DNA from 2 places in the Paenibacillus sp. J31R120 genome. Region 2 is predicted to be linked to the other one. Evidence: riboswitches for the same ligand, from Rfam matches in the RefSeq annotation. Region 2 holds a riboswitch; the other holds the start of a gene.
The links. A riboswitch is a leader RNA that binds a small molecule or an ion and turns the genes downstream of it on or off. The one in region 2 is predicted to bind cyclic di-AMP.
Positions count from the first base shown of each region.

Region 1: it holds a riboswitch for cyclic di-AMP, as region 2 does, so the genes downstream of both, AC0YNW_RS06125 (APC family permease) here and AC0YNW_RS16210 (hypothetical protein) in region 2, are expected to answer to the same signal.

Region 1 is NZ_JBWDNN010000001.1:1,325,645-1,331,532, forward strand. Features, by position in the region: gene AC0YNW_RS06115 (suppressor of fused domain protein) at 1-543, shown strand, start outside; gene AC0YNW_RS06120 (hypothetical protein) at 564-1,586, shown strand; gene AC0YNW_RS06125 (APC family permease) at 2,099-3,922, opposite strand; cyclic di-AMP (ydaO/yuaA leader) riboswitch at 4,055-4,211, opposite strand; gene AC0YNW_RS06130 (hypothetical protein) at 4,624-5,888, shown strand, end outside.
Region 2 is NZ_JBWDNN010000004.1:150,448-156,335, forward strand. Features, by position in the region: gene AC0YNW_RS16195 (substrate-binding domain-containing protein) at 1-494, opposite strand, end outside; gene modA (molybdate ABC transporter substrate-binding protein) at 669-1,466, shown strand; gene modB (molybdate ABC transporter permease subunit) at 1,466-2,131, shown strand; cyclic di-AMP (ydaO/yuaA leader) riboswitch at 2,314-2,516, shown strand; cyclic di-AMP (ydaO/yuaA leader) riboswitch at 2,590-2,754, shown strand; gene AC0YNW_RS16210 (hypothetical protein) at 2,881-3,327, shown strand; gene AC0YNW_RS16215 (signal peptide protein) at 3,321-3,428, shown strand; gene kdpA (potassium-transporting ATPase subunit KdpA) at 3,471-5,141, shown strand; gene kdpB (potassium-transporting ATPase subunit KdpB) at 5,191-5,888, shown strand, end outside.

The DNA.
Region 1 (5,888 bases), on a different contig from region 2:
GTTGTACATATTGACGTTCACATTATTCATCCGACTCCTGAGCGCAACTACTATACGTTGTTCACAACGGGCATGAGCTTTTTGCCTATGAATACGCCAGAAGATGCGGAAGGCTATGAATTTGCGGAATTGATGATCTGCCTGCCTCCGGATTGGCGATTCTCGCAAGAGGATTTAGAAAATCCGGATTACTATTGGCCTATTCGATGGCTGAAGATGCTGGCTAGATTTCCCCATGACTACGATACTTGGCTAGGCTGGGAGCATACGATACCTAACGGAGATCCGGCCGAACCGCTTTCACAGCAAACGAGCATGAGCGGAATCATTTTGTTGCCTCCTCTTGAAGTAGATGAAGATTTTATTTCGCTAGAAATGGAGGATGGGCGGACCGTGCATTTCTACGCTATCGTTCCACTGTACCCGGAAGAGATGGATCTTAAGCTAAAGCATGGCAGCGACCCGCTGCTGGATAAGTTCGAGGAATACGACGTTAACGAGATTCTAGATTTGAATCGTCGCAATACGTGCAAAGCTGACTAGAGGTTTTTGGAGGCATAACATTGGAGCAGGACTTAACTAAGTTTGTAAATTCATTAATTTTAAAACAAATTGATCTTCCTGTGATGTTGGAAAGTGGAAATCCTACTCTATTTGAATTATTTAATACATCATTTATAAAGAGAAAGATGAACAAACGCTTACTATTACCTAACTTTGAAAAAACAGATACAGTTGCAATATTGTCTGATTATGGAGGGGAATCTCCTAATAGTAAATATTACACATATACGTTTGCATTTGTAGACTACGATTATCTCGGTATCTTATATGAGAAAGAGATACTAAAATTACGCACTAAATATGGATTAAACCATCCTTATAAGGAAATCGCATTTAAAGACCTTCATTATGGTCCCATCAAAAGATCATTGAAAGAGTATCTAGAATTAATGAATTGGGCAGTCAATGGGCTCATTTTTACTTTGGTTGTAGAAAAGGATGTAATTTCTGTTTTTGGCCAAAACAATTTGGAGTCACTGAGGCAACTGGTTAATCATCTCGAGAAAGAAAACTTGGGGAAGTGGAAACCTGATACTGCCGAAAAGGTACAGAGAATTATTGGTACAATGGCTTATTTGACTAATTTAATGGTGCCGAATGGAAAAAAGATATTTTGGATGACTGATGAAGATAGCATTATGGCTAATGAAAAATTATCTAAAGCTACAGCGAGAATGTTTAAAAATGCAATACACTCCTTTAAGGGAGCAGAATATCCTGTAGTAGGCTATTCAAAACCGTTTCAAAAAGGGACAGATCCTCTTTTCTTAGATCTTTTAAGTCTTTCTGACTTAGTTGCTGGATCGATTGAGCATTATTATACAAGGAAAACAATTCTAGACAACCTAACAGTTAGCGAAGGAGCTAATGAGGTCTTAATGTGGCTTTCAAATCACGGGCTTGCGTTAAAAAAACAAACTTTTTTAATCACGTACAATGAGGGAGCATATAATGGTGGATTCATAGATTTTAGTTTAAATAATCCATTAGATAATGTTAGATATATTGATGTCACATTATAATAGCCCGACTCACTCCTAATAGTGAATCGGGCTTTTTCTCGTCGATTAGTAGATAGGGATTCGTGCATACTCACATGATACAAAGAGAATTCAAGCTATTTATCCTTAAATTCGAAGGTCAATACAGTTTCAAATACATTAGTTCGCTCCGCTTTCTCAACTAGTACAAAATCAGATTCTTTTTTGGACGAGCTTGTCCCTTTCTTGCCGATCGTGATAATCCCGATTCAAACCGTTTTGTTTAATGTAATCGAGAAATACTCTGAATTCCGAAAAAGTAAGTTTAAAGCTTTTGAATGGATACGGTTCTCCCGTCATAAACAGACTGACTTCAATGGGTTCCATAGGTATCATCTCCATTTTCTCGCTGGACCACACTAACTTGAGTTTAGACGTAACAAGTCTATAAAAAAATGTCGAAGATAATATGCGTACAGAACTGCTAACTTATTCACCTAAAAATGCAACTAGAAAAGCTTGGAAATCCAATCAGGAATCCAAGCTTTTTTCGTTTATTTCTTCAAATGGTACGGTACGGTCGTAATGATGATGTCCTTGCGGTAGAGCAGATGCGTCCGGATCATAAAGCTGCTTTGGTTATGAAGAAGATTATGCCAGCCCTTCTTTGGAATGAACTGAGGAATGACGACCGTTACCTGGTAATTCGACTCATCCGCTTTGCGTTTCACCATGTCGATGAATTTACTGAGCGGTTGGATGATGCTTCGGTATGGGGAGTGCAGCGTGACCAGGCGAACCTCCGGCTTCCACTGGCTCCATTTCTTCTCGAACTTTGATTCTTCTTCCCGGTCGAACGGGATGTAGACGGCGATGATTTGCTCGGCGCCGAGAGACTGCGCATAATTTAACGACTGCTCCACGACATGGGTGATGCCGGATACCGGCACGATGATGACGTTGCCTTTGATCGGAACCGCCGGCTCACATGTGGCAAGACGCAGTTGATCGCCGACCGCTTCGTAATGCTTTTTGATGCGGTGGAACAAATAAACGATGAGCGGCAAAAACACAAGTACCGGCCATACCTGCGCCAATTTGGTGATGAAGAACATCATCGTAACCGTGAAGCTGATAAGAGCTCCCGTCGAGTTGATGGTCAGCTTTGTGATCCAGCCTGCCGGCTTCTCGCGTATCCACTTCACCATCATGCCCGATTGGGACAATGTGAAGGGGATGAATACCCCAACAGCATAGAGCGGGATCAGATGCTCCGTCTTTCCTTGAAAAGCGATGATGAGCAGAATCGACAGCAATCCTAGAATTATAATGCCGTTCGAATAGCCGAGCCGGTCGCCGCGAACGGTGAACATTCTTGGAATGAACTTATCTTTCGCCAGGTTGACTGCAAGCTGCGGGAATGCCGAGTATCCCGTATTGGCGGCAAGTATCAGAATAAGAGCAGTAGTCCCCTGGACGAAAAAGTACATAATATGGCGTCCGAACGTTGTTTCGGCGATTTGCGAAACGACGGTGGCTTCCTCAAGCGGCTTGATGCCATACAAGTACGCGAGCACCACAATCCCCGAAAACAACAGAGCGAGCAATATTCCCATAGCAGACAATGTTTTGGCTGCATTGTTAGGGCCAGGGCTCTTGAAGTTCGGAATTGCATTAGAAATCGCCTCGACCCCGGTCAGTGCGGAGCTTCCGGAAGCGAATGCCTTAAGCAGTAAGAATAAGCTGATCCCTGCGATTGGCGTGCCGATTGGCGTATGCAGATCCGAAGCTACGCCGCCGACCATGATGCGGTATAAGCCGGCTCCGATCAAGATCAATAGGGACAAAACAAACAAGTATACCGGATAAGCCAGAATGGACGCTGATTCTGTCACGCCTCTCAAATTCAGCAGAGTAAGCAGAAGTACGAATACGACGGCAATTGGAACCGTGTATTCATGCAACGAAGGAAAGGCGGACGTAATGGCATCGGTACCGGCTGATACGCTGACGGCTACCGTCAGAATATAATCAACAAGTAGTGACCCGCCTGCCACCAGACCGGGGTATACGCCGAGATTATTTTTCGAAACGACATAAGCCCCGCCACCATGCGGATAAGCGAATATGATTTGACGGTACGACAAAATCAGGGCAGTCAGCAAGATTAACACGCCGATCCCGATGGGGATCGAATACCAGAATGCTGCGGCGCTAACCGTAATGAGAACCAATAATATTTGCTCAGGTCCGTATGCGACGGATGAGAGAGCGTCCGAGGATAAAATCGCGAGCGCTTTTTTCTTGTTCAATTTTTGCTCGCCCAGTTCGTTTGTCTTCAAAGGCTTGCCGATTAAAAAACGTTTAAAAGCTGCCATGTCGTCATCCACTCCATTTTATGAGGATTGCAGCTCAATTCCGAGTCAACGATAAACCTTAATCTCTTCATCGAATGGCAAAAAAACCGCAGGAAAGTAGGGACCTTCCCGCGGTTTCTAAAAAACGCGATGAGTTCCTCTTTCGAGACGCTTACGAGGTTAGCTGACGGATTCAGGTCTGAAAGTAACCTTACGCCGATTGAGACAATCAAGCGATTCACCCCTGGAACGGCAAGCCATTCCGATGGTTCCCCCGTTTCTGCTGCGCAGAATTAAGCGATCAAGGATTCATGTATTTGTGAGCTTACATTGATAAATCTTACTCCTCGATGAGCAGGCTGTAAACAAACAGGGGAGGAAGCTTAACGTGATTTTGAATAACATTCGTCTGAAAATCCGTACATATCGGCTCCAATCTTGACGCCGCGCATTTTTTCATCTTCTTGCTCCTGAATTCAGTAAAAGATTAGGTTTAAGGATCGCTTCATAATTCCCCCTTTTTAAAGGACTGCCATTGGCAGCCCAAGTTCGTCATGCACGGAATTGGCAAGCTCGCAATCTTCCGAAAAATAAATTCCCAAATGTTACTATTTATTGCTATAATTTATAAGAGTACAACAAAAGGGTTTTTTCACAAGTTTTTACATCTAAATGTCGGTAGCCCTTGCGTCTCAGAAGTAAATTCCGAAAGGAGAATGTAGATGGCAAAAACATTTCATTTCCAACTGGTGGAGGGCTATAAGGGCCAAGAACTCACCACTTGGGTGGGCACGGAAAAGGTGGTAACGAAGGCGCATACCGTACATACCCTTCGCACTGCCGCTTCGGGCAACGGGGCGCTTTCGCTGCTCTCGGAAACGAGCCGTAGCCTGTTCACACACTATGCAGAAATTCCAGAAGAGCTGCTTCCGACCGAGCATTTGACCCGTATTCGGGTCACATCGCCCGATCCCAACCCCGACATTTATCTACCTGCGCTACATCACGTGTCGATCCATATTCCCGAGCGGCATCGCAGAAAGTACTATGAGCGCAAAATGGCGCGGAACGGTATATACCACCATCCTAAGCTGAGCGCACTGGGCCTAACCAAATTGGCCAATAGCTTAAGCAATAGCGAGCTCATTCAAGCCTGTGTCGATGCCGAGCTGCTGCAGTCGCCAATAGATACTGCGATCTCGATTCTGTTCTCCAATCCGGAGCTTGCTTCCAACCGGCCGCATACGGCCGCCATTGTGACCAACGATCATATTTACCCTTCCGAAATCGTTAATCCGCAGCAATATAACCGGGTTCGAAATCTGGCAATCATCCTCAGCAAACAAGGCGAAGCCAGCTCGACGGGCGGATGGGCGACTATTACCGATTCCGTTGATAAGGACGGCAACCCGCTTTATTTTGAGTTCGATTTGGCTGATCGCAAAGTAGGCGACCGCGTTTTAGAGTACAAATGGTCGGAAATGACAACAGATGCGGCGACAGCGCCGAACGGCGGAGCGATGCAGACGGCGAGCAACGATACCGCGCTGCAAAACCAGACGTGGAGCGTAAACCAGGGCAAAACGGCGAGCGAGCATCAGGACAACAGCGGCTCCAGCAATGTCACCGTTCGCAGAGCGTACGCTACCGGTGTGGATGGCTTAGAGCCTGCCGCCCCTCAGTTCAAGTGGACGGTAAAGGAGCTTACGCCGAACCACGGGCTGGACGTGAATGCAGGCTCGCTGAAGTTCCATGCGGACGGCACGTTTTCCATCGATGTGAAAAATACGTATTTGCGATCGGTAGGCGCGTTTGCGCAGTTTTTTAACGAGAAAGGCGAGCAAATCAAAAATCCGGAGGGCTGGGAAGAGAAGCTACCGGAATTTATGAGAAGCTGGTTCGAGACGGATTACAAAAAATTTATTACGCCGGTCTCGGCGGTCAACTCGGTGATGGGCATACCGATGCCCACCGATCCCAAAACGCT
Region 2 (5,888 bases):
GCAGGACGGCTTAACAGATTGACGACGATATATGGCATACCGATGAGCAGACGGCGGATATAAGGGATATTATATTCGCCGCTGTCTCCGTCCAAGAGATGCGTACTGACGATGTCCGCCTCCCCTCTGTACATGCTGATCAAGCTGTCTAGGCTTCCGGTATGCGAGCGCAGCGGCCGCAGTCCGGGCATGCGTCGCTCCAGATGGCTGGCCAGCATATCGAGGCTGATATCCTGTCCGGTGAGGACAGGCGCCGTGCCCGTCCGATGGGCAACGATTGGAGCAGCCGTCGGAGCCGTATATGCCTCTTGTCCGGCTGACTTTGCTTTGCTGCGCTGCTTGTAGGCTTCAAGGTCAGAAGCGTCGATGCGCATTTGCTTGCCGACCCGATAGGAGGGAAGCTCCCCCTTTTTGATCAGATCATAGACGGTTAGCTTTGAAATTTTAAGCAGTTGGGCGATTTCTTCCGTCGTGTAGGAGAGATGCTGAGACATGTTCGATTGTCCTCCTGGTCCGTTTTCCAATTTTGATATAGCCATTGTAGCATATTGGAGCCGAGTGAACGGAGGGCAGGAATGATATTTACAGATCGGAATAGGGGTAGGTATAATGCTATTTAGATATATTTGAATATAAATAGATATAACTAGTTATTGGAGCGAGGGAGAATGAACGGAATGAAGAGAAAAGCAATTGTAATCCTGATGGCGGTTGTAATGATGTTAGTAATGGCTGCTTGCGGCAAAGACTCTAAGGAGACGAAAGTGGAATTGACGGTATCGGCAGCGGCAAGTTTAACTGATGCGCTGAACGAGCTGAAAGCGGCTTATGAGAAGGAACATCCAGGCGTTACGCTGTTGTTCAATTACGGAGCTTCCGGCTCGCTGCAGCAGCAGATTGAGCAAGGTGCGCCAGCGGACTTGTTCTTGTCCGCTGCGGCCAAGAACATGGACGCATTGGTGGATAAGGGACTTATAGATGCGAAGGATCGAATCAACTTGTTATCCAACGAGCTTGTTCTGGTGACGCCGGAGGGCAAAGGGGACAGTGTCGGGAGCGTACAGGATTTGTTGTCTGCTTCGGTGAGCAAGCTGGCAATAGGCATTCCAGAGAGTGTGCCTGCCGGTGCGTATGCGAAGGAAGCGTTGACGAATGCCGGTCTGTGGGACCAGCTTCAAGACAAGGCGGTACAGGCCAAGGACGTGCGGCAAGTGCTACAGTATGTAGAGACAGGCAACGTGGATGCGGGTTTTGTCTACCGTACGGACGCACTGTCATCGGAGTCGAAGACGGACATCGCTTTTGCGGCCGATCCGGACAGCTACAAGCCGATTCTGTATCCGATCGGCATCATCAAGGCGACCAAGCATGAGAAGCAAGTACGCGAATTGTACGATTACCTGCAGACGGAAGAAGCGCTCAACCTGTTCGTGAAATACGGCTTCAGCCTGCCGAAGCAGCCTTAATGAGCTGGCAATCGTTCTGGCCGCCAGTCGTACTGTCATTGCAGGTGGCACTGATCTCCAGCATTGTCGCGGCCGTGGCGGGCATTGCCGCAGCATGGTGGATGTCGAGGAGGTCATTCCGAGGCAAAATCTTGCTGGAGACGGCCTTCATGCTGCCGCTAGTGCTGCCACCCACTGTGGTCGGCTTTCTGCTGCTCGTGCTATGGGGCAGGCAGGGGGTGCTGGGCCGGGCAGCGGAATGGATTTTCTCCGCTCCGGTTCTCTTCTCGCCATGGGCGGCTGTAATTGCCTCGATCGTGGTGGCGTTCCCGCTTGTGTACCAGACGATGAAGGTAGCGCTCGATTCGGTGGACAAGAATCTGGAGGATGCCGCGCGTTCGGCAGGCGCCGGGGAGTGGAAGGTATTCCGGTATGTGACGCTGCCGCTGACGATGCGTGCCGTAATGACCGCCTATATTCTCGGCTTTGCGCGTAGCTTGGGCGAGTTCGGGGCAACGCTGATGATTGCGGGCAACATTCCGGGGAAGACGCAGACCATTCCTACCGCGATCTATGTCGCGGTCGATTCCGGCAATATGCCGATGGCTTGGGCCTGGACGGCAGGAATGGTCGTGATCTCGTTTGCACTGCTGCTAGCGACGGGCGGTCTTCGGAAAAGGCCATAAAAGGGCTCGCCTGCAAGGCGTAAATCGTGTGCGGCTGTGATTGCACGAGTGTAGAAGAGCTTTTCTCCGAGAAGAGCCGATGAATGCGATAAATCAGATTGCAAGGTATGGAAAATCGGGGAAAGCAGCATTTACTGCTGCTTTACACTTTCAGAAGACAGGAGTAATATTCGGATTAAGCTTTACAGCAATCGCTGAGTTTCCCGCAAGAGGCGGGAAAACGGGGGAACCATTCGCCAAGTGAACAGTCCGGTGTGAGAGCCGGAAGTTCGGATGGCAAGGGGTGAATCGCTTGCAGCGCCAGATTGGGCGCCGGCCAAGCGTAGGGCGACTCTCACCGTCCGAATCCGACAGCTAACCTCGTAAGCGTAGATGGAGAGGAAGTGGCTTGTGATCGCATTGGCGACCACAGGGGACACGTGCCTCTGTGGTTTTTTGATGCGCAAATAGGATTATGACCAAGCAACACGCTGAGTTTCTGCACAGAGCAGAAAACGGGGGAACCATTCGATTTTGCGCCAAGCGTGAAATCCCGGGGTGAATCCGGACCTGGCAGGTCCGGTAGGGCGGCTCTCACGCCCGAATCCGACAGCTAACCTCGTAAGCGATTCGAGAGAGGCCAATTGCAGCTCTTCGGCATAAGCGAAGCTTGTTTCGCTATGCCTGCAGAAGAAGCCGCGAGGGACCCCTCCTTCGCAGGCTTCTTTTTTTGCGCCCAATTGGCTGAAAGGGATAAAGGAGAATGAAGAGTGAACTCGTTCCATTCAAAGCTTACGCTGGTATATGCGCCGAATGAATACGGTCGGCAATTTGTGAAGCTGTTGCTATACAAGGGCTGGCCTGTAGCGGCTTTGGTCAGCAGCGGCAGGCAACGGCGAATCCATGAGGGATTCGGAATCAGCTGCTTTATCAAGCTCGACACGAAAGAGCGAGATTGTCCACTGAAGGGCGGACAGATTCATGATGTGTATTTGTTCGACAACTCCGTGCCGCTGGTTTGCAGGTACTTAAAGCTATTTCGTCCGCTTGTATCGGGCAGAATTATCGTGGTGACCCAGAGTCACAGCATTCCGGGGTTATATCGGCATTTGGGAGCAGATCAGCTGCTGCATGCATCGTTGCAGCCGGAGGAGCTTGTATCGGAATTTGAAGAGAATCGATTGGAGAAGAACGGAGAGGAGGATGCATCGTGCTAGATGTAATTTTGGTTGCATTTCTGATTGTGCTGGTGGCTTCCGTATGGGGCCTTGCCGCTTGGTCGGCGAAGGAAACGGATAGCGGGCGGAAGGATCAGTAGTTTATCCATTACGTGTGATGAAATGAGGGACTGGAAGTGACGATTGCCGGGCTTCTTTCGATTGGCATTTTTCTATTAATCGTTGTGACGTTGGCAAAGCCAACAGGATTATATATGGCGCGTGCATTCGATTATTCGCCTACAACTCTCGACCGCGCTTTCGGCTGGCTGGAGAAGCCGATTATGGCGCTTAGCGGCATCCAAAAAACGAACCAGACCTGGAAGCAATATGGGTTATCGCTCGTGTTCGCCAACGCTTTTATGATTCTGGTCGTCTATATGATCTTCCGGCTGCAGCACTTGCTCCCTCTCAATCCGGGCAACATTGCAGCTATGGAGCCTACGTTGGCGTTCAATACGGCTATCAGCTTTATGACGAATACGAACCTGCAGCATTACAGCGGGGAAAGCGGCATGTCTTATTTGGCACAAATGCTTGCGATTGTCTTCTTGATGTTCACGGCACCGGCAACGACGCTTGCCGCAGCTATGGCGTTCATTCGAGGCTTGTCTGGCAAGCCGCTTGGTAATTTCTTTGTCGATATGATTCGCTCCATTACGCGCATTCTGCTGCCGATTGCTATCGTCACATCGCTTCTGTTCGTATCGCAGGGTGTGCCTCAGACGCTGGAGCCTTCTGTGACGGCTGCGACGATGGAAGGAGCTGAACAGCATATCGCAAGAGGGCCTGTCGGATCGTTCCTGGCGATTAAGGAGCTGGGCAACAACGGCGGAGGCTTCTTCGGAACAAACTCTGCTCATCCCCTCGAGAATCCAACCAATCTGTCCAATCTGCTGCAAATGCTGCTCATGATGCTGGTGACGACAGCGTTGCCGTTTGCCTACGGAAAGATGGTTGGCAACCGGAAGCAGGGCCTTGTGTTATTCTGTGCAATGGGTGTGATGTTCCTCGTTATGATGGGAGCCTCGCTGGCTGCCGAGAGTGCCGGCAATCCCGCCCTTGGGGCGATCGGCATGGATTCGTCGCAAAGCAGCATGGAAGGCAAGGAGATGAGGTTCGGTCTGGAGGCTTCTTCCTTGTATTCCGTCGTTACGACCGCTTCGGAGACGGGAGCTGTCAATACGATGCACGATACGCTTACGCCGCTGGGCGGGCTGGTGTCGCTGGCCAATATGATGCTGAATACGATCTACGGCGGAATTGGCGCCGGATTTATGAATGTGCTGATGTATGCGATTATCGCAGTATTTTTAGCTGGGCTTATGGTGGGCAGGACGCCGGAATTTTTGGGCAAAAAAATTGAAGGCAGGGAAATGAAGCTGATCGCGATTGTTCTGCTGGTACAGCCGCTGCTCATTTTGGTGCCATCCGCAATTGCGCTGATGCTATATCCGGAGACTGTCTCGAATCCGGGCTTTCACGGTCTGACTCAGGTATTGTACGAATTCACCTCCTCCGCTGCCAATAACGGATCTGGATTTGAAGGGCTGGGCGACAATACGCCGTTCTGGAACATGATGACGGGAGCGGTTATGTTTTTCGGGCGTTATATTGGCGTTATCTTGCTGTTGGCGGTTGCAGGGTCGCTGCTCGCGAAGAAGCCGGTGCCGGATTCGATCGGCACATTCCGTACGGACCAGCCATTATTTGGCGCTCTGTTCGCAGGAACGGTCTTCGTGGTTGGCGCGCTTACGTTTTTCCCGTTTGTTGTATTGGGACCGATTGCGGAGCAATTGACCTTAATGCCATAGTGCTTTTTCGTGAAGGAGAGAGAATCTCGTGAGCCATAAAAAACAATCGATGTGGACGGGGCCGATCGCAAGACATGCGATGAAAGAGGCTTTCCTGAAGCTGGACCCGCGTCTTATGATTAAAAATCCGATTATGTTTGTCGTTGAACTTGGATTTATAGTTGCGCTGTTATTGGCTGTATACCCGGATGCGCTGGGGTCCTCGGATATCGATGCCTGGTTCAACCTTGCGGTGGCTGCCATTCTGCTCTTAACCATTCTGTTCGCCAACTATGCGGAAGCGCTGGCGGAGGGCCGGGGCAAGGCGCAGGCCGATTCTCTGAGAAGCGCCAAGAAGGAGATGCATGCGCGGAAAGTGACAGGCTCTCGCATCGAGATGGTGCCATCACATACGCTGCGCAAGGGTGATATTGTGCTGATCGAGCAGGGAGAGCTGATACCTGCTGATGGCGAAGTCATCGAAGGGCTCGCTTCCGTAGATGAGTCGGCGATTACAGGAGAATCGGCGCCAGTGATGAAGGAAGCGGGCGGCGACTTCAGCTCGGTCACAGGCGGTACACGGGTCGTCAGCGACCGCATCAAAGTGCGTGTCACCAGTGATCCCGGCGATTCGTTCCTGGACCGGATGATCTCCCTTGTAGAGGGCGCGAAGCGGCAAAAGACGCCGAACGAGATTGCGCTTAACACGTTGCTTGTGACTTTGACGGTCATTTTTATGATCGTTGTCGTGACGCTGCCTTTTTTTGC